3 regions of the Enterococcus raffinosus genome follow, and region 3 is predicted to be linked to each of the others. Evidence: riboswitches for the same ligand, from Rfam matches in the RefSeq annotation. Region 3 holds a riboswitch; each other region holds the start of a gene.

Region 1 (7,388 bases), 230 kb from region 3:
AAGGATGCTTCTTCTTCCATATTTTTATCAATCTCCGCACGATCCATTTTCGCTACAGCATAGCGGTCGCCATTATATTGCATTAAAAAATACTTAATTTGATTGTTAAAAATCAAGGCCAGTCCTACTAACAGTAATAAGAAAAGAAAAATATTAATCAGCCAATTTCTTTTTTTCTTCATCTCAATCCTCCCGCATTCTCTTGCTAATCATATCATACTCCGTTCCATCTCGTGAGACTACTTTCACTTAATAGAGAAAAAATTAAAAAAAGAAATAAATACATTAGAAAGTTGTTATTTATTAAAATGATTTTAATTGTTAAAAAAGTGCTTCAATGTTGCAATTTTTAAGGCCTTTGTAATCTAATTTTAAAATAAAAGATACGAGCTTTTTTTTTATTAATGGGTTAAAATGATTGTGACGACTATTAGAAAGGGTGAAAATTTGTGCCAGATACGTTATTTGCTTATATCGATTCCACAAGCAATGCTGTGCTTTCAAAAGGTTTTTCACCCAACGATTTTGTCGATGGCATCGTTCACCAACCTAAACATTTGTTATTGCTAGACCCTGTCGCAGAAGCTGGTGAATACGAGCCACATACAGGATTGAAGATCGTTAATGGTCCAGAACAAGTCCAACAGTTTTTTACTACTAAGACATTCACTCATTCGAAAGGAACCAAGTGGATCGATTTTAATGATTTAGCGATGTTAAAAGAACTGACTCCATTAGAAATTTCAGAATTACTCTATTTTGGTCACATGCGGACACATCTGCATTCTCCCTTTTTCTATAAACTGCAAAACAATTTTGTTTACTTCAACCTAGGGAACGAAACCATGCGTGTCTACTACCGTTACTTAGATGAGTTTTATCGCATCCTTGCTAGCAAACTGACTCGAATCGTCTTAGAAAAAGTCAATGATCGTCGGTCCTTCTTCCGAAAAGGCTCCTCGGTCACGCCCCTAGATGGAGAACTGTTGAAGGAATTATATCCAATTTTACAAGAAGGCGCAATTTTCTGCCTTGACCTGTCAGAATTGAAAAATAAAATCTATCATATCCCTATTTTCTTATCTGATGAAAAGGGATGGCGACGTAGTCCAAAAAATTATAAAAAAGAACAACAGATCGCAGAGATTACTTACGATACAGCCAAACAAGTATGGGCTTTAGAGGTCGAAAATGATGATCCTGTCTTTTCTTTCCGTTAATAGTGTTCAAAAAAGCATTTGTCCTTAAACAGACAAATGCTTTTTCTTATTTATTGATGGCTTTGCTTTTGAATGAGCTTAGTATCCTTCGGCAAATATAGTTGCGGAGCCTTTTCTGCAACGAGAACTGCAACAATTGCCGTAACGATTGCAGTCGCTAAACCACTGACCCCATTCATAACTAGTGAGAATATCCACGGGTTCATTCCCCACAAGGCATAGCTGCCCCAGAAGACCACACCTGCAATAAAATGCCAGAAGAATCTTGCCCCTGTTCCAACAAGAGAAGCTAGAATAATATTTTTTCGAACGCTCCACATATTTTGTTCAGCTAAACTTTGTTGCACCTTCTTTGCATACAAGCCGGCAAATCCCGCAAAAGTAAAAGCAATTGGGTATTCAATCAAAACCTGTATCACACTTAGGTAAACAACCTGACTTGCTGGAAAATGCAAAATCCCCCAGATAAACGCCGACATCAAAGCCGGCTTCAAGCCTCTGCGTAATGCAAACAATGTCAAGGGGATCATCCCTAAAGAAATTGTAAAACTGCTGCCGATGGTTGTGGGAATAAACGACAATACTAGCGACAAAGCCGCCACCACTGTGCCTTCCACTAAAATTCTTGTCTTATACATAAAAAAACTCCTCCTTTTGAACATACAGTCCACAAAGGAGAAGTAAATATCTTTACTTCATCACAATTCCTACGCTCGAATAACCGAAACAGGTACTAGGGTTTAGAGTAATCTCAATCTCAGCCCGAGGGCTCCCCTTTGCGACAGTATTATTCTATTTTGATACACCCAGAGTATAGCAGATGTCCGCCCACTCGTAAAGGTATTAATTACTTTTAACGCGAAATACTTTCTTGATCTCCGCTTGGCGATAGAGTTGTAACCTTCTTGATTCGATCGATCGTCAGCATCACTAGCTGATTTTCTTGTGTGCGGATAACAATTGATTCATTGGTTACTACTTTTGGCAGCCAGCCTGAAATTGTTTGGAATTTTTCTTCATCTTTTTCATCTTGAACTTGAATGACTACTAAACTATTCTGTAGAGCCGCCATCTTCAGTTTGAGAAAAATATTCTCATTTGCTTGCTCTTGAGCGCGTTTTTCAGCAGAATCATTCAAAAAATCCGAGATGAAACGATACGATGAATTCGAAAACAGCTTGATTAAATTCTTTTTGGGCTTCTCGTTTTTAGACATTCAGCTTCCTCCTATCAAGAGCATGGTTGTGTAGTATGATTTTACTTAAATTCACGGGAAAAAACAAGGAATCTAGCCTTTTTCAAAAAAAGTTAACCATTCGTTTAAACCTTTTTGAATTAAATCATAAGTTTCTTCAAAATTTCCTGTATACCAAGGGTCTGGTATGCTCTCCCCATCGTGTCCCGGAACGCGATCTAAATACAAATAAATCTTTTCTTCGGTTCCAGCAGGTGCCATCGATTCCAGATCATAAACATTTTCTTGGTCCATCCCGATAATGTAATCTGCATCATAAAAATCTTGTTCCGTCACTTGGCGTGCGCGCATTCCCTTAATAGAGATATCATGCTGAGCCAATATTTTCTGAGTTCCTCGATGAGGCGGGTTGCCGACTTCCCAACGACTGGTCGCTGCGGAATCCACTTGGAACTGCTGATTTTGCTTTTTTTGAAAGGCATCACGGAAAATGGCTTCTGCCATTGGTGAACGGCAAATATTTCCCATGCAAACAAATAGAATCTTTTTCATGTTCGTCCTCCTGTGCTATAGTCAATTTATTGAAATGAAATGGGGGATTGGAAATGAGTAAAATTTATCTTTCCGCCAAACTACCTGAGCTTGGCACATCATTATTGAAAGAAGCGGCCCTTGAGTATCACGTTTATGAAGGCAGCGGGTTAATTTCGAAAAAGGAATTGATCGAAAATATCGCTGATTGTGACGTACTGATCTGTCCGCTGTCCACTCAAGTTGATCGTGAAGTCATCGATGCTGCCCCGCATTTAAAGCTGATCGCTAACTTTGGAGCAGGCTACAATAACATCGATACGGCTTATGCAAAAGAAAAGAACATCTATGTAACAAATACTCCGGTAGTCTCTACCAACGCAACGGCAGAATTGACTGCTGGTCTAATCATCGCCTTGTCTCGTCGAATCGTCGAGGGCGATCGTTTGATGCACGACAAAGGTTTTGATGGGTGGGCACCGCTTTTCTTCTTGGGCCATGAACTGAAAGGCAAAACTTTAGGAATCATCGGTATGGGACAAATCGGTCAAGCATTGGCGCAAATGATGAACGCTTTTGGGATGAACATCCTTTACAATCAACGTCATCCCTCACCTTCTGAATTAGAGGAAAAATTGCAGGCAGCCTATGTATCCCAAGAAGAAGTATTTCAACAAGCAGACGTTTTGACCCTGCATGCCCCATTAACAGAGGATACCCGTCATCTCGTTACTAGCGAAACCTTTAAACAAATGAAAGACAGTGCCTTTTTAATCAATGCAGCACGCGGGCCGTTAGTTGATGAAGAAGCTTTGCTTCAAGCACTAAAAGACAAACAAATTGCAGGCGCCGCTTTAGACGTCTATGAATTCGAGCCTAAGGTCACCGAAGGCTTGAAAGAGCTTTCTAATGTCATCTTGACTCCGCATATCGGCAATGCCAGTGTGGAAGCTCGAGACCAAATGGCGGAAATCGTCGCGAAAAATGCGATTGCCATCAAAAATCAAGAACCTGTCAAACATATCGTTAACGGACTGGACTGAGCTTAACGCTCATTCCAGTCTTTTTCGTATAATCGATAAGCAAAAAACTCAATGTCCTTAGCAAAACGGAACAGCTGCGCCGCAATTGTGATTGGCGGCTGATCCGCTCCAGCCAGCAACCAGTCGACCAAAATCCCACCGCAGCCATGAGCTAAAAAGCGAGCATAAAACTCTTTATCTGTTGGAGAAAGTTCTCCCTCTTGGTCCACCTCATCAAATAGACGAACGAACAAGCGTTGCGCCAATTCATTAAATTCTTTTGTGAGTACTTCCGGATTTGCCGTTACGGTATTCAAATAAAACTGATGACAAACCTGCATTTCTTTTAACATTTTCAGAACGGATTCTTCCCAATTGGTCAAGGCCAACTCGTCAGAAACTAGATACTGCAATCCTCGTTGATAGTATGCATAATGAAGCAGATCATTTTTGTCCTTGAAGTGATAATAAAATGTTTGGCGGTTTAAGCTGGCCATCTGACTGATATCTTGAACAGTTATTTTGTCGTATTTTTTTTCTTGGCACAATGCAACTAGTGATTGCACAAATGTTTCTTTGGTCGCTTTTCCTTCCGCCATCTTTTCACCTTCTATGCTTGATAAGGATAATTGAAATGTTCATAAGCCAACGGTGTTGCCATACGGCCCCGCGGCGTTCGTTTGATAAATCCTTTTTGAATCAGATACGGTTCGTACATATCTTCTACTGTTTCACGTTCTTCCCCAATATTTACTGCCAAAGTGCTTAAACCGATGGGGCCGCCATGATATAGTTCGATCATTGTTTTTAAAAGCTTCTGATCGACGTAATCTAATCCAGCTTCATCCACCTGCAATAAACGTAGTGCCTGATCCGCAATGGATTGATTGATCACACCGTCTGATTGCACTTGAGCAAAATCACGAATCCGTTTTAACAAACGGTTAGCGATTCGAGGCGTCCCCCGTGATCTTCGAGCGATCTCAACCGCTCCTTCTTCCACAATCTCTGTTTGGAAGATATCCGCCGAGCGCAAGACAATCTCCCGTAAATCTGTTTCCTCATAATATTCCATATGTGAAATGATCCCAAAGCGATCACGCAATGGCGCAGAAAGCATTCCTGCACGTGTCGTTGCACCTACTAAAGTAAATGGCGGTAACGGAAAATGAACCGGATGAGCAGTCGGCCCTTGCCCTACCATAATATCAACATAGTAATCCTCCATCGCTGAATATAAGGTTTCCTCCGCCACTCGCGGCAATCGATGAATCTCATCGATAAATAGTACATCTCCCGGTTCTAACTCATTCAAAATCGCGACTAAATCTCCCGGCCGTTCAATTGCAGGACCGCTGGTAGAGCGAATCTGCACATCCATTTCGTTCGCGATTACCATTGCCATCGTCGTTTTCCCTAACCCAGGCGGTCCGTAAAGCAGAACATGGTCTAACGCTTCCTGACGATTCTTCGCCGCCTCGATATAGATCGTAAGCTCTTGCTTAACCTTATCCTGACCGATATATTGTGCAAGATAACGAGGACGCAACGATTTTTCTAAACTTTTATCACTCTCATCCGCATCCGGTGAAAGCAAACGTTCTTCATCCATCTAGGTCGTCCTCCTATTTCTTCATCATTAATTTCAAAGCTGCCCGCAAATAATCGTCGGTGTTTTGCAGCGTTTCTTTTTCCAGTACTTTTTCTACTTTCTTGATCTCTTTTGGACTGTAGCCCAAGGCTTGCAGAGCTTCCATCGCTTCAGCCAGCGCAGTATCATCATTGCCCTCATAGAACAAGGACATCGGATCATCCACCAACTCAGCCAGCTTGCCTTTTAGATCCAAGACCATTTGCTGAGCCGTCTTCTTGCCGACTCCCGGGAATTTCGTCAGATAAGTCACGTCTCCAGCCTCGATAGCCTGAATCAGACCTTGGTGATCTTCATTTGCCATAATTGCTAATCCGCTTTTTGGTCCGATCCCCGAAACAGAAAGCAGACGTAAGAATAGTTCTTTTTCCGCCAAGGTTTCAAAACCGTATAATAAATGTGCATCCTCGCGAATGATCTGCTGCACATAGATTGTCACAGACTGCTCCATTTTACTGCTGTAGCGATAAGGATTTCCTAACGCGATTTGATAGCCGATGCCATTGACATCCAATACCACATAGCTTGGACTGATGAAGGTCAATCGACCTGTAATATATTCGTACATAATTAATCCTTTCTGATAGTAAGGAATGTTTCCTATACCTGTAATCCACAGTAATTCCTGTTTAATAAAATCAAGTATTGATTTATCCCCTATCCTTTCAACATAATTGAAAGGTTCGAAGGAAACCTAGAATTTCTGCACATATGTTCTCATTATTTTAGCACAAAAAGCGGCGGTTAAAAACTCTTACCGCCGAATCCTTGCAATAACTGTAGTAATGAGAAATAATCCTTCATTCGCAATTCTTGAGTAATCGCCAGTGTCGGTATTTCCTCTTCAATAAGCAGACTGGTTGTTAAACATAAATCACAATTTTCTAATGATTCTGCAAAAACGACTTGAAAATCATTGGCCAAAAACCGCCGCAAGTCTTCTTTTAAAATGGTTTCTTCAAATTCCGGCAGATCGGTCTGTAAGAAGATTCGAACAACAGGGTGGATCGTCAATTCCGGCAAACGACGCAAGACAGAAAGATAACGACCAAACAGAATAGATTCACTGCCGCCTTGGTCCGCTAAAATTTCCGTTACAAAGGCGACAAGCTGCGGCTGCTGTTTGGTGATATTCGTCCAAAAGGCCTTTCCATTGATGTTAAAGCGAATCATTGGAAACAATCGATGGTAAAGATGCCCACTGATCAAATAATTTTCGGCTTGCAGTGCCTGAAAATTTTTCCAGGTAGCTGAATCATTGATTTTCTTTTCCAATTGACGATACATCGCGTCAACCTCGGTCATTACACAAAAAGGCGCCTTGGATAATAACTGATGGATCTTTTCCGTAATCGCTGGAACATGATAGTATTCCTCCCGTGTGAGTAAATGCAAAAACAAGTTGCCCATGGCTTTTTCATTTTGGAAATAGGTAGGCATACTTGGCTTTATTTGGTAATAAAACTCCTTGAATAGCGCGTCATCGTTCAAAGCTTTCTGACTGTCCGAATGTTTTTCTAAGGAATGCTTTTGCACCTCTCGCAGCAGATGAGCTGCGACCAAATATTCCAACCGCTGCCTTTTGATCGGATTCAAGGACACCTGAAAAAATTGTTGAATGACAGTGCTGATAGTGCTCACTAATTCATGCTGCAATGGTGCAAATGGCCAGTCCTTTCCGCGGAACAAACGCCAATAATAAACGGATAAATACATTCGCACGACCGATTCTGGTGCGCGAAAAAGTACCTCTCCTCGATCAATGGCTA
Region 2 (7,388 bases), 1.4 Mb from region 3:
TTTTAATGCCATCTCACCTGGAGATTTTCAAAATATGAAGGACGTTAGATTAATTTATAGTAGAAAATATTAATAAAAAGAATTGTTTAGATTAATTATTATTTAAAGGCTAAAAGCTCAACAGAGAGTAGGCTCGCTGACTTTTCTTTCATTTTTTTAAAAGTTGTTGGATAGGTCTAGTCGTCTAAATGACGGGATTTTTTGTTATACTTAAAGGGGGATGATTGTGATGGATCGATTAAAAAACATCTGTTGCTATGCACCCATGATGGTGTATGCAACACCAGAAGTAGAAGCAAAGGTAGGTAAGTTATGTTTAGAAATGGTCACATTAGCGGCAAAAGGCTGGAGTGTGGACCAGTTATATTATCATGCATTGAAACACGGTAGTGAGATTGAAGGTACTGATATGGTGTTGACGGCTGATACTAAAGGATTAGTCATTATCTTCAAGCCAGAGCAAGAGGGGCAGGGGGTGGAAGATTATGTCAGTGAATACGTTTAACTTAAGTATCGTTCATCAAAAGATGTGTGATGAGTTTATTGCCGATATATGGATATTCGCTATCCAAAAATGCATGGATTTGCGTGAGGCATTCGTTGCAGCCAGAAAAGATGATCAGCTACAATACTTTTACAAATTGATTGATGAAAATGCTGAAATGTCTTTATATGTACATGAAGAATTAGGACTAGATTGCTAGTCCTTTTTTTTGATTTTTTTCGGAAGATAAATATGAGTATATTATAGATAATGAAAAGTTTTGATGTTGCTTATGCCCCGATTAAAGGAGGAAATTTTTATGAGTAAAACGCTCAGATTGCTCTTTCCCCAGTGGCAGGGAGGAAACAATCCAAATTATTTTTTGGCTCTGAGTTATTGAGTCATATCGTCCCGCAAGGCAATCAAGCCGAAATGGTGCAAGTCTCCGTTGACAAGGAGCTTCCACAAGAACTACCGCTTGAACATGGCGTAATCGGTGAAAGCGGATTGTTGAAACAACTGGCAGAAGCGGCTAGGATTTTGGAAGAAAAAGCACCGGAAAAAGTTATCACACTAGGCGGAGATTGTTCGATATCACAGGCACCGTTTGACTATCTCCATGGAAAATATCCAGATACATTAGGGATTCTTTGGATAGATGCTCATTCTGATATGTCCACGATCAATGACAGCAATCGTGAACATATGATGGTCCTAGGTAATTTATTAGGACATGGCGCACCACAATTTGCAGAAAAAGTTCAGCATCCCTTTAAAATAGAGCAAGTGATGCTAGTTGGTTTGAAATATGAAGAACTTCGACCCTGCGACCATCAAGTCGATGAGTTACAGATGAATTACCGGACACCCGACAAATTGGCAGGCGATAGTCGAGCATTGGTCGGTTTGATCAATCAGAACCACATTAAACAGTTAGCGATTCATTTTGATTTGGATGTCCTGTCCCCGCAGGATTTTCGTTCGACTCATCCAGGGAAACCTCATCTAGCTATTGATAAATTTCCTGCACCAGTGGGCACAATGACACTAGATCAAATCACGCGAATCATTCACGATGTTTCTGAAAAGGCTGAAATCGTTGGATTTAGCATTTGGGAACATCTACCGTGGGATACGATTAACTTGCGGAATGCATTCGCGAGTATGGAAATATTTAGGGAATAGAAAAAACAGTCAGCAGGTGCTGGCTGTTTGAAACGTTGTAACCATCCTCAACAATGATCATCATTATTGACGATCTCATACTTAATTCCATCTGGATCGTTAAAGAAGAGAGCATAATAGTTTGGCCCGTGTTGTGGGAAAATTTGCGGCTTATCTAAGATTTCAGCGCCAAGACCACGCACTATTTGATACATTCGATCGACTTCGTTTCTAGAGGAGGCTCTAAAAGCAATATGATGAACCGCACCGGGCTTTCTTCTGTGCACAGTTTGATCTTCAAATTGACTTAATGCTGAACAAATACCAAAATCATAGGAACTGTCGAGATATTCAATGACCTGCAAATCCAGCTCTTCCAAATAAACATTGATTTTTTTGTTTAAATCAAAACCCAAAGCTTCCATTAATCCATCGTAAAAGGCTTCTACTTTATTAACATCTTTCACCGTTACCTGCAAATGATCGACTTTCATTGGTAATGCCATCACTCTTCCCCCATTCTAGTAAAACCAGTTATATTTTCCAGTAAGTAGTGCCATCCACCGTACGACCTAAAATTCCATATTCAATGAGGTAGCGTCTAATCGTTACATAATCATCGAACATTTCCGAAATAATCGTATTGATTTCTTTTTCTGTATATTGTTTTTCAGGAACAAAGTTTTCTGCCAGTTTTTGAATCAGAATAATCCGCTTTTTTTCTTTTTTCGGGATTTGAGTGGCTTTCCCGTTAGCATCAAGAAAAACGCTGAAGACTTTGTCTCTTTCTTTTTTGCTGGATACAAACCGTTCATCGGAATCGATTAAGGAGTTTGCGATAAAATCACTTTGTTCCTTTTCGTCGATCAATTCCAATAAGGCCAAAAGAATTTTTGCCTGACGTTTCTTTTCTTTAAATTTGAAACGATGATTTCTTACTGCAGATGTCGTAATGTTCAGTTGATTGGCTATTTCCTGATCCTCGAATCCTTTGGAAAACAGAGTCAAAAAGTTCTTTTGTGTCTCGCTTAAGCCGGTTTGATTCTTATCAAGAGTCAGCAGTGCATCAAAAGGCCCATTGTGTTCGTGTTTTAAATGATAGATCATCGCGCCTTCCGCTCGTGCTAATTGGCTGTTTGATTCGCTGATGGGGTAGACGAAACGATCGTCAAACGTTTGATCACAATACAGACACTGAAAAAGAAATTCCCCTTTTTTGGCATAGCCTTTTTTTATTTCCTTGATTGTTAATTCACTCTCCATACGATCTCCCTCCTGTATATATGCTAACATAATTAAAAAACGTTTGCAAATTTGGTTGCAAATTTAAAATTGTTGCTACTGGTCTATGCTTCACTTTTTCTTGACCTTCACGCAACGTCAACCATTATCATATAAGCAAGGAGGTTAGATCATGAATAAGATAAATGTTACGATGATTGATTCGTTGTCTTTTTACAAAAGATGTCTGAAAGAAAAGGTAGATGAAAATGCTTTTCGGTATGAAATCATGCAGCCGTTTGAACCAATGTGGCGGTACTTAAACGCACCGCTTACTCCAAAAACACCTGGTGGATATGATGTAGTGATGGCTTCGGAGATGTTAGGCATTTGGACTCCGCGAAAAAGTGTTGATCAAATTCAAACAAAAATAGATCTGTTAGAGAAGACGAAGATTTTTTCCGAGTATAAGCAAGTGATTGCTAATGGTGCGCAACTTTTTAGTGACATTGGTTATGATATTCCTGTGAATGATTTTACTGTCGCTGTTTTATTGGGAGATTCAGACAATAGTGTATTGATGGCGAGTGAAGGATACAGTGGCTTTGGTGGGATACCAGATTTTATGTTTTTGATTGTTGTACCAAATGAGTTTAATCGAACGCGTTTAAAATCTGCATTAGCACATGAGTTTAATCATAATGTGCGATTTACTTATGAACCATTTAATCATGGTGATGTAAGTGTTGAGGATTATTTGGTGATTGAGGGATTAGCAGAAGTTTTCGCTGAGGAATTATATGGAGTTGAATCCCGTGGCCCTTGGGTACAAGAGTACGATAAGGAGGAGATGGATTATACGATTGAAGTAATGAAGGATGGTCGTGAAGCACGTGGTTTTGATCAAGTTTCGGCTTATATGTATGGGGATGAAGTCGCTAAGGAGCAGGGATACGCGCCTGTTGGACTTTCAAGAAATGCTGGATACACAGTTGGATACCATCTCGTAAAGGCCTATTTGAAAAATACTGGGAAATCAATTGCGGAGGCGACATTAACTCCGAGCCGAACGCTTGTTAAAGAATCAAAAATATTTGAATAGAATCAAATAAGCCCATTTTTCTTGGGCTTATAGACTAATAATATGCTTTTCTAATAATCATTGTTTTGGGTTTTTATTAAGTATTCACGAATGCCATTTTCATCCTCTTGTTGATAAGAATAGCCACAATGGTTTGCAGTAAATACTGCCAAAGTATGGAATAACTCACACGCAACAAACGTAGCACACCAAAGATTCTCCGTCTCGGTATTTGAATAAGTGGCACAATACTGTTCATACAAATCTTTCGGTAAAAAACGTTTATAGTATTTACCCATTTTTCCAGAGGACACACTAAAACTATTTTTAATGCCGATAAACCAATCAATCATGTCATGAAGCTCTTTTCGAACGACAGTATTATACATCATCAGAGCGTAAGGAAGTTGGTCGCGAGCAATTCCTTTGGCAACATTTTGTAAACACCACCAAAAATTATTACAACACGATTCAAATTCAATTTTGGTTGGAGGTATTATGAGGTAGTCCTTGTCTGAGGCGGGTGGAAAGGCTGGTAGCAGATCATCCTTATCAAGCAAAGGTACTGTCAGACTATCCTTACTAAAGGATTCAAGTAGTGGAATCGGAATAAGAGTCAAATCAAGTCGATTGCCATCAGAAAAGAGCATCATCCAATTAAAGTGTCCTAATCCACTGGGGGAGCGCATTGTTTCAGGCGTTTGCAGCATCAAACGTTCTCCGAAACTATCGATCCATTCAGGATCCCTTTTGAAGGATTCGAGTTCTGTTACTACATAGACAATATCATAATCTTGATAGATATCTGTTGGGACGTTCTTATTGGCACGAGAACCATTTAAAAATACCGCGCGAATGCGATCGTCTTTTTTTGCTGTTTCGAGGATAATGTGGTACATTTCTTTTTCGCTTCTCATGAGGAATCATTCCTTTCGGTAACTATCTTTTTTTAGTATACCAAGTTTTATAAAGAAAGTAGGATGCTTTATTAAATACACAGAAGTTTAATTTAGTCGGCATTTTTTACAAGAAGAGTATGCTATACTTTTAGTAATTGAATGACACTAGGGGTGCTTCTGAAGCTGAGATTATACCCATTGAACCTGAAGCAGTTAGGACTGACGCAGGGAATGTGTAATGGTTTATAAATTTGTACCCGATCGCTTTTTTGTGGTTGGGTTTTCTTATGTATGAATTTCCAAACATAGAAGCCTCCTTTTCATTCTAAATAGGGATAAAGGAGGTTTTTTGTTGCGTTAGAGAAAAAATGTCACTTTTATAGTTTAAGTTGGATGCTGTTTAATCATTTTTTGAAAAGGAGAAATTAAATGACGTTTACGAAGTTAGCAAGAGAAGAAGCGGCAGTATTTTGGGATGGAAGCTTTTCGCATCCGTTTATTCAATCGTTAGCAGCAGGAGATTTAGCCCCAGAGATTTTTCGCTATTATTTACTGCAAGATCGGTACTATCTCGAACATTTCAGTAAGCTTTACCATTATATTGCTGAGCAAACTGATGATAAAGAAATTCAGGCTCAGTTAAACGAAAATGCCAAGAATCTTGAATTGGGTGAGCTAGCAATCCGATCTGAATTTTTCACTGAATTAGCCATTACTGAAAAGGAGATAGCCGAAACGCCGATAGCTCCAACAACGTATAATTACGTTTCACATATGTACCGACAGCTGATTGATGGGACACCGAAGACAGCTATTGCTGGAATGTTACCTTGCGCATGGCTATATCAGGAGATTGGTGTACGCTTAATTGAGATGGGTTCTCCCAACCCGTTATATCAGCGATGGATTGAGACATATGCAGGGGAAGAAGCTGCGCAAGGAATTGAAAAGGAGCGTGCACTGTTAGATCGTTTATATCAAGAAAGCGAAAAAGATGAGCAGCGAAAAATGATGGAAGCATTCGTTATTAGCAGTAAAATGGAGTATGATTTTTGGGAAATGGCTCTCACTTTAGAAAAATGGTGATAACAAAACTCGGGATCGTTCATAGTGAACGGTCTTTTTTGTTTGAAAACGATTGACAGACATTCTTTGTGTTCTATAAAACAAAAATTAACACTTGCATTATTACGAGGGACTAACAATGGTTTCGGAAGCAGAAATGGTTGTAAAAGCATTTATCCAAGAGAATGTTGAGGTATGTTTTGCTTATCCTGGTGGACAGGCAATTAATTCATTTGATGCCCTTTATTAATGGGTTAAATTGAAAGAACACCTGAGTAATCATCCTTTTATGAAATAAGGACAATCATTCAGGTGCTTTTTAATCCATTTTGATTCCTTTTAAATATTTACGCAAAGTTTTCAATAGAATCTTCGCTTTTTTAGGATTATTTCCATTTGTTGTTATGGCGATCCCGAAATCTCTTTCCTTCATGAATGCCATATTAAAAAAATTGCTGTTGTCTTGATTCGTTGTATCGTTTACGAGTTGACGTGGGGTGGTTTCATTTAAAATCGCATGATTAACCGCTTCATTATCTGTACAAATAAAAATAACTTGAAAATTACTAGTATCTCCGTATTGAAAAGATCGTTCGCGCAATAAGACTGTACCGTTCTTTTTTTCATTTAATAAGGTGTCTGAGAAGCTTGGTGAAATAACTGTTGGTTTCGCTCCCGCCTCGATCAATGCAGACACTTTTCTAGTGGCTATTTTCCCACCGCCAACAACGAGAATTGAGAATTGTTTAATATCAACTAAAATTGGATACATTCTTCTAGCTCCTTAGCAATCTAATTATAGTGAGTGCTTATCGTTATTTTGTTGAGAGAGAGTCGTCAGACGTTTCTTTTGCTCCAAGCGAAAATAAATAAAATTTGAAAGAAGACCAAAGAAGACAGGCCCCAACAGTAAAGTAGAAAAATTCACGTAATTCCCTAATTTAAGAGGTTCATAAATTTGAAAAGCAATGGCTACAAATATACATATGCAGACACTGATAGAAAGCGAGTAATTAAGACCGCTATTTTTAATCAATAAAGTTTCCTTTGAAATAATTTTCTTTTTTAAAGAAAAAGGAAAGCTGGCAGCAACAATAAAGTAAGGGATTGCTCGGGAAACGTTTGTCATATAGGTCAATTGATTAAATAATTCAGACAGAAAAGTATTGCTGAATGAGAGTAGTCCGATAAACAGTGAGATAAGGATTGCCTGAATCCACAATGCATTTTCTGGCATATCATTCTCATTTAAAGCAGAGAACCTTGGCCAAAAGAACTTAGGCGTACTTTTGATCAAACTCTTTAATGGACCATAACTGATGGAACTAAGTAGACTCAAATAGGCAAGTCCCATAGTCAGTGCAGTGTAGCGAATAAAAAGTTGGACCAATAAATGCGTGTGACCTGCGGATAGCTTAAAGACGTTGCCTAATGATAGAGCCAGCTGCTCCATGACGCCATACATTAGATTTCC
Region 3 (7,388 bases):
TCAGCGGACTATTAATGTTCTTAAATCAAATCGGCAGCTTACTAAGCCTTGTTTCACTAGCTATCGGCATTGTCGGATTCGTGATCTTCTATCGTCAGGCAACGCGCGGAAAAAATCCGCTAGTGCGTATTACCGTATTGAAAAATAAAGTCTTTGTTTTATTCTTGTGCGGCTTTTTGGTTTGTCAGTTTTTACTTTTAGGGATTTCCTTCGTTTTACCAAACTTCATTCAAATCGTCTTAGGCAAAGATGCCTTTATCGCAGGGCTTGTCATGATGCCTGGAGCCGCAGTCGGCGCGATTTTAGCTCCAATCTCTGGACGTGTCTTAGACAGCTTTGGGCCGAAAAAACCGATCTTATTAGGCTTGAGCTTTGCGACGATCGGTTGGATCGCCTTAACACTGTTATTACGTTCACCGTTTCTGCTAGGATTCGTCGCAGGTCACGTCTTTTACATGATCGGTATCGGTTTTTCTTACAGCAACTTAATGACTACAGGAATGAACTTGCTGTCAGAGGATGAATATGGTGATGGCAATACGCTGTTTAATACGCTGCAGCAATTCTCTGGTGCCGTTGCCACAGCAATCGTTGCAACAATCATTAACTTGGCTCAACAATCCCAATCGGATTTTATCGCCGCAACAGTTACCGGCTCCCAGCTTTCCTTACTCGTCCTATTAGCTTTACTACTGGCGGTCTTTACTGCTTGTCTGGTTCATTTTCGCAATAAGCCCGCTTTGGATTGATGGTAAGAAACAGGGCAAAAGTTCCTTCTGTCGTCGCTAGCTTTCATGTCAGATCCTGATACACTTAACCTATCAAGGTTGGAGGGATAGAAGATGACATTAGGAAACAATTTCTACACTGCACGTAAAAAGCAGGGATTGTCTCAAGAAGAGGTCGCCGAAAAACTTGGCGTTAGCAGACAAACCATTTCAAAATGGGAGCTCGACGAAACCCTGCCGGATATCAATCAATCGAAAAAATTAGCCGCCGTATACAAAGTTTCTTTGGATGAACTAATCGAATTCGATCCAGACCTAAACGATATCAAGGAAGTCATCGCTAAAACCAGTGAAGAGAAGCAGCAGAAGATTGACTGGACAACGGTTTGGTCTGAAAAATACCCTGTGTTGGCAGCCTATCAAAAGACTGTCCATGTAGAGACGTATGCTTCCCAGCTAACAGAAATGCTGAAGCGTTTGAAAAGGGATTATGGCTACAATGATCAGGACGCCTTTCTAGTGTTGAAGGATATTTTGGCTCAAATCTGGAACAACAAATAACGGGAAAGCCGTGACGGACTCTGTCACGGCTTTTTCCTATTCTTCACATTCAGTTCCTGTTCTTACCATTTCTGCGGCTTCGCTTTTTTTCACTTGAAGAATCAAGAGGATGGCGAATAAAACAATGAGTCCCCCGAATAATGGTGTATAGGCAATAGACATTTTACCAGTGACTTGTGCACCGATTGTTGATCCTAATGTAATTCCGATGTTGAAGGCGGCGATATTAAGCGCTGAAGCCAGAGTAATGTCCTGCGGTACGTATTTTTCCGCTAGCTGTACAACATACAGTTGCAGACCTGGCACGTTCATGAAGGCAAATAAGCCTAACAGCATCGCTGCCAGCAGTCCTAGAATACTGTTTCCAATCAAGATGGTCACAAATAAGAACACGAGGGCCGCCATCAAAAGACCGAACATCTTGATCAAGGATGCCAACGGCTTTTCATTCGCGAAATGTCCGCCAACAGTATTCCCGATAGCGACCATTACGCCATAAACGATCAAAATAACCACGACGGCACTGGCAGGAAAACCAAAATCGGTTAAAATCGGCGACAGATAAGTATATGCGGCAAAGGTACCACCGTAACCGAAAGCGGTAATCAAAAAAGACATCACCAATGGTTTATTGGTAAAAATTCGGGTGAAGCCTTTCAAGTCCACTTTACCTGGAGTCGGTAAATGACGGGGAACCAAGAAGCTGCTGGCGATTAGTCCTAGCAACCCAACAACAGCGATAAAGATAAAGGACATGTTCCAAGTTGTTTGTTGACCAATGAAGGTTCCAAGCGGTACTCCCGTCACGGTAGCCACAGTCAACCCTGTAAACATGATGGCGATGGCACTTGCACGACGTGAAGGCTCAACAACGTCGGCCGCAATCACAGTTGAAACAGACATAAAGATTCCGTGAGCCAAGGCTGCCAAAATGCGGCCTAGCAATAAAATAAAGAAGGTCGGTGCAAAAGCCGCCAGCAGATTCCCGCTAATAAACAGCAGCATAATGCCGATCATCAAACTACGTCGGTTCCATTTTCCTGTTAAAACGGTCAATAAAGGGGCTCCGATCGTAACGCCTAAAGCGTACAATGAAACAGTCAAACCTGCTTGTGCGAGTGTGACGTTGAAGCTTTTAACAATCATCGGCAAAAGCCCGACGCTGATAAATTCCGTTGACCCGATCGCGAAGGCATTAATCGCGAGAGCCAGTAATGTTAAATTTGGTGAGAGTTTCTTTTCCATTTTGTTCCTCCAAAAAAAGTATTTGTAACCTACGAGAAGATACTATATACTGTTGATGATCTTTTGATAAGTACCCACTTTTTTGTACTATAGATACCTTTTAGTAACTTTTGGATGGTATCAACATTTTAAGGAGGAATTTTTTTGGAGAATCGTTCCTATATGATCGGTGTCGAAGCGACGATGGATGTTATCGGCGGAAAATGGAAACCCATTATTCTCTGTAACCTTCGCCATGGACCGATGCGTCCCAGCGACTTGAAGCGAGGAATTACTGGCATCAGCCAAAAAATGCTGACGCAGCAGCTTCGTGAGTTAGAGGAAGATAATATTATTGACCGGAAAGTGTATCAACAGGTGCCGCCGAAAGTCGAATATTCATTAAGCGATTATGGCCGCAGCCTGTCTGATATTCTGGATAGTCTGTGCAGCTGGGGCGAGCAGCATGTTGCTCACCTGCAGGAGCAAGGACAAGATATTTGTTTGAAGGCAAACTAAAAAGAAGTTGAGAAGGCGCTGGTCTCTAAAATCGTTCGCTTGTAACGTTTAGAGAAGAGACTCTTTCTCAACTTCTTTTTTTATTTGATGACGATATTATCGGTCATTTTGGCCCAATGATTGGTTGGACCATGTCCGTGCCCAACAAAAATCGGCTGGCTGATAGCGGCTTGAATAAATTTCTTGCCGATAATGATCGCTTCCTTCAGCTCGGTTCCTTTTGCCAGTTCCGCGGCGATACAGGCGGAGAAGGTGTCGCCGGTTCCATGAGTACTTGCTGTCTCCACTCTCGGCGCACTCATCCAGAAGCTTTCTCCTGAGGCCAGCAAAACATAGTCCGCCGCATCCTTGTTCTGGCTGTGTCCGCCTTTAACGACAACGTTCTGCGTACCGAAGGCTTGCAGCTTTTTCGCTGCCTCGATCATCTCCTGATCCGTCACGATCCGCTGACCAATGATGACTTCTGCTTCTGGCAGATTGGGGGTAACGATCGTCGCTAATGGCAGTAATTGCTGATTGATCGTTTTTACCGCGTCACTTTGCAAGAGGTGATGCCCGCCCTTCGCTACCATTACAGGATCTACGACTACTGGGCCAAAATCTACCTGCTTCAGCTTTTTTACCACCGTTTCTACTCGTTCCACATCCGCCAACATCCCGGTCTTAGCAGCACCAATCGTAAAATCAGCGGCTAAAGAGTCAAACTGCGCTTCGATAAAGGGGCTAGGAATCGCCATGCTGTCTTGTACCCCATACGTATTCTGAGACGTCAATGCCACAATAATGCTCATCCCAAAAGCCTTTCGTGCCTGGAAGGTTTTGAGGTCCGCTTGAATTCCTGCGCCACCGCCAGAATCTGATCCGGCAATTGTTACAACCTGAGGCGTTTCATTTATCATTTTGATTCCCCCAATACTTTATCCATTTTTTCTTTCAAACGTCGAACTTTTTCGCCGACCGCTTTTGCCTGCATGATTTCGCTGACGATCGATACCCCGGCGATTCCCGTACCGTAAAAATCCGTCAGGTTATCTTCCTTGATCCCGCCGATCGCAACACTAGGAATCGTTACCTGCTCATTGATTGCCTTCAGTGTTTCGATCGAAGTTAGCGGCGTCTCTTTGGTTTTTGTTGGGAAAATCGCGCCAATACCTAAATAGTCCGCACCGGCTTTTTCTGCCTCGACTCCTCGCTCGACAGTTTTTGCTGACACGCCTAAGATTTTTTCGGGACCGATCAGCGACCGCACCACCTCTACTGGCATTTCATCATCCCCGATGTGCACCCCTGCCGCATCAACCGCCAAGCAAATATCTACCCGGTCATTGATGATTAGCGGGATCTGATACCGATCCGTCACCTGTTTTACCTTCAAAGCCAGTGCATAAAATTCTCCTGTCAGTAAGTCTTTTTCTCGCAGCTGAACAAGTGTAACTCCATTTTTACAGGCCTCTTCAATCACAGTCAAAAAGTGTTCATCGCTAAAATCATAGCGAGCTGTTACCAAATAAAGCGTTAAGTCCATTGTTTCTCTTCTCCCTTCACTTCAGTCCACCACTCTTTTTCCATCAAAAGCGAGAGTTGATTCAAGGTCGCTTGTCGAAAAGCCGCCAAGCCATTTTCATCGCCTGCTTGCTCTCCGCATAAATTAAAATAGCTGACCGCCGTAACGACCGCCGCCGAAGCCTCTGCTCCAGTCCCCAATAACGCGGCGATCAAAGCACCGACAACATCGCCGGTCCCAGTAAAGCGATCCAATGCCGGCACGCCGTTTCGCAGCTGCCAGACTCTGCACTGATCCACAATAATATCTTGGCTGCCAGTGGCTAAAAAGGTTGTTTTAGGATACGTCTTTGTTAATTGCTGCAGGGCATTCGTTAATTCTTCGATTGCTGGGTCACTTTGATCCAGCTCACTACCATCCACTCCTCGGGCATGGCTTGGTAAGCCGCAAAAATTACGCAGTTCAGAAATATTCCCCTTTACTACGGTTGGCTTTTCTTCAACAAGCTGACGCCCTATCCGATCTCTTGTGCGGCTGACCCCATAGCCTACTAGGTCAACGACTGTTGGCTTTCCCACCTTGTTTGCCAGCTTCGCAGCGGCGACTAAACTTCTTTCACGTTCCTCCGAGAGATGACCAATATTCAGCAATAAACCGTCTGTCTGTCGAAACAGCTCGTCAAACTCCCGCGGATCACAAGCCATAATCGGCTTTGCTCCGATATAAAGCAGCGCATTCGCTACCGTTTCACAGGTCACCTCATTGGTTATACAATGAACTAGCGGAGCCTCGGTTAAGGGCAGTAGTTTCGAACCATCTATTTTCATCATCCAAACATCCTTTCACTAGAAAACAGGCGCTGCCAGCGTTTAAAGATCGCGGTCTCCTTCAGCTTTACTAAGACGACAAAAGCAATCGCCGAACCAATCAGGGTCGCACCGACAAAGCGCGGGGTGTAAATCAACCAATACAGCTCATTCTGACTGCCGGTGAACCACACCATCACAGGATAAGATAAGAGAGATCCGATAATTCCCGTACCAACAACTTCACCCAGCATTGACCAAATCAGCTTCTTTCCCAAACGATAAAACAGCCCCGCAAAGAAAGCCCCAAACACCGCTCCCGTCAGCGCCAAAGGCGGAATCCCTAACATCGTCATCCGGATCAAAGCACAAACTAGCGCCATCACCGTTCCATAAATGGGGCCCAACAACACGCCGGCTATAATGTTCATGACACTAGACATCGGCGCCATCCCCTCGATTCGCATTAAAGGTGACAAAACAACATCCAAGGCAATCATTAAAGCCAATAGCGTCAATTTGTGGATTTTATTTTTCTCCACGACAAAAAACTCCTTTCTCATTTTCAAGCAACCATTCTGCAAGAAACAAAAGGAGTAAAAGACAGAAAAACCCAACCAAAATAAAATGGTCGGGTACGATCAGTCAACTAGCTACATTTCCCTGCGGCAGTCTTAACTGCATCAGGTTCCATGGGTATAATCTCAGCTAAACAGCACCCCAAATGTTTCTCTTCAATTGATTGGAGTATAACATACTTTTTTTAATCCAACTAGCTTATAATAAGAAAAGACTTTGTAAACTCCCTCAGCTTTGACGCGATAAGACGTTTAAGAAAGCGGCTAGAACGCCTCCAGCCTCTAGTCCTGTTACAATAAACTAGATAAGTAAAAACTGAAAGGATGGTTTTATGCCGAAACCAAATTTTTCCGCGATTCACCATGTCGCTATTATTGTTTCCGACTATGAGAAGGCGAAGCATTTCTATGTCGATATCCTTGGTCTGCCGATTATTCGGGAGCATTACCGACCAGAGCGTCAAGATTACAAACTCGATCTACAACTGAACGACGCAGAATTAGAAATCTTCGCGGTGAAAAATCCACCGAAACGCCCAAGCTTTCCAGAGGCAGCGGGATTACGCCATTTAGCCTTTAAAACAAAGGATATTGAAGCAACCATCGCTTACTTGAACAGTCACGGAATCGAGTGCGAACCTCTGCGAACCGATGACTTTACTGGTGAGAAGATGACCTTCTTCTTTGATCCTGACGGTCTGCCATTGGAATTACACGAATAAAAAACGCTCCTTTTCGTCGTTGAAAAGGAGCGTTTTCTCTATTCGGTTTTTCTAAGCGCAAAAATACGCGTTACTACGAGTCCAGCTAACAGAAGACTGATCAGATAAAAGAAGCCATTTTCTGCGTTGTTTTTCACGCCTGTGACAACGACTGATTCAAGATAACCGGCATTTAAAACGGGCTTTCTTTCTTTTTCGATGTCGATAGTAATCGGATCAGAAAAGCCATCCGGGTTCACGTGACTGCTAAGTTTCGTACTCCCTTTTTTGACAAATCCATACTTGCCATATTCCCCATCCAGTACTTTCACAGAAACCTTATAGGAATTTTGATCGGTAGCTGTAAAGTAGTAGTTGCCATCTTGGTTTGTAAGGGTTGTTTCGATTGCAACATACTCAGAGGAATTTTCCACCTTCTTATATAAGGTCACTTCTCGATTCTCTAATTCTTCACCCTTGTCATAGGTACTATTTTTGATTTTATCAAGAAAGATTGTCCCAGAAAGGGTCGTTGGCGGTCCCCAAATCGCATAAAGTACTTTATCACTATCCATCGTAATCTTGTCCGTTCCCTCTGTACTATAGCGCTTGCCTTCACCATCAGCACTTTCGCACCAATATAGAAATACATACTCAGGATGGTCACTTGGCGGGGTATATTTCAACTCTGTTTCTGAACGAATTGTTGCAATTTCTGGAGGATTTAGTTTGAAATATTGTTCCTCATATAGTTCGCCGCCGCCACC

The links. A riboswitch is a leader RNA that binds a small molecule or an ion and turns the genes downstream of it on or off. The one in region 3 is predicted to bind thiamine pyrophosphate.
Region 1: another riboswitch for thiamine pyrophosphate. It lies ahead of thiT (energy-coupled thiamine transporter ThiT); the one in region 3 lies ahead of thiW (energy coupling factor transporter S component ThiW).
Region 2: another riboswitch for thiamine pyrophosphate. It lies ahead of tenA (thiaminase II); the one in region 3 lies ahead of thiW (energy coupling factor transporter S component ThiW).

Annotation. Positions count from the first base shown of each region.
Region 1 covers NZ_CP072888.1:2,708,116-2,715,503, forward strand. Annotated here, with positions in the region: gene J9537_RS13205 (class A sortase) at 1-182, opposite strand, end outside; gene J9537_RS13210 (hypothetical protein) at 450-1,220, shown strand; gene thiT (energy-coupled thiamine transporter ThiT) at 1,271-1,858, opposite strand; TPP riboswitch at 1,908-2,006, opposite strand; gene J9537_RS13220 (hypothetical protein) at 2,074-2,436, opposite strand; gene J9537_RS13225 (low molecular weight protein-tyrosine-phosphatase) at 2,509-2,967, opposite strand; gene J9537_RS13230 (2-hydroxyacid dehydrogenase family protein) at 3,021-3,989, shown strand; gene J9537_RS13235 (TetR/AcrR family transcriptional regulator) at 3,992-4,567, opposite strand; gene ruvB (Holliday junction branch migration DNA helicase RuvB) at 4,579-5,580, opposite strand; gene ruvA (Holliday junction branch migration protein RuvA) at 5,594-6,187, opposite strand; gene J9537_RS13250 (helix-turn-helix domain-containing protein) at 6,364-7,388, opposite strand, start outside.
Region 2 covers NZ_CP072888.1:1,275,681-1,283,068, forward strand. Annotated here, with positions in the region: gene J9537_RS06255 (hypothetical protein) at 230-505, shown strand; gene J9537_RS06260 (hypothetical protein) at 486-704, shown strand; gene J9537_RS06265 (arginase family protein) at 881-1,669, shown strand; gene J9537_RS06270 (VOC family protein) at 1,717-2,154, opposite strand; gene J9537_RS06275 (DUF2087 domain-containing protein) at 2,183-2,911, opposite strand; gene J9537_RS06280 (DUF2268 domain-containing putative Zn-dependent protease) at 3,063-3,971, shown strand; gene J9537_RS06285 (aminoglycoside 6-adenylyltransferase) at 4,022-4,867, opposite strand; TPP riboswitch at 5,007-5,098, shown strand; gene tenA (thiaminase II) at 5,279-5,935, shown strand; gene J9537_RS06295 (precorrin-2 dehydrogenase/sirohydrochlorin ferrochelatase family protein) at 6,234-6,686, opposite strand; gene J9537_RS06300 (amino acid permease) at 6,711-7,388, opposite strand, start outside.
Region 3 covers NZ_CP072888.1:2,935,258-2,942,645, forward strand. Annotated here, with positions in the region: gene J9537_RS14335 (MFS transporter) at 1-749, shown strand, start outside; gene J9537_RS14340 (helix-turn-helix transcriptional regulator) at 843-1,289, shown strand; gene J9537_RS14345 (MFS transporter) at 1,326-2,534, opposite strand; gene J9537_RS14350 (winged helix-turn-helix transcriptional regulator) at 2,679-3,032, shown strand; gene thiD (bifunctional hydroxymethylpyrimidine kinase/phosphomethylpyrimidine kinase) at 3,113-3,931, opposite strand; gene thiE (thiamine phosphate synthase) at 3,928-4,557, opposite strand; gene thiM (hydroxyethylthiazole kinase) at 4,548-5,366, opposite strand; gene thiW (energy coupling factor transporter S component ThiW) at 5,363-5,842, opposite strand; TPP riboswitch at 5,986-6,075, opposite strand; gene gloA2 (SMU1112c/YaeR family gloxylase I-like metalloprotein) at 6,253-6,642, shown strand; gene J9537_RS14380 (SdrD B-like domain-containing protein) at 6,681-7,388, opposite strand, start outside.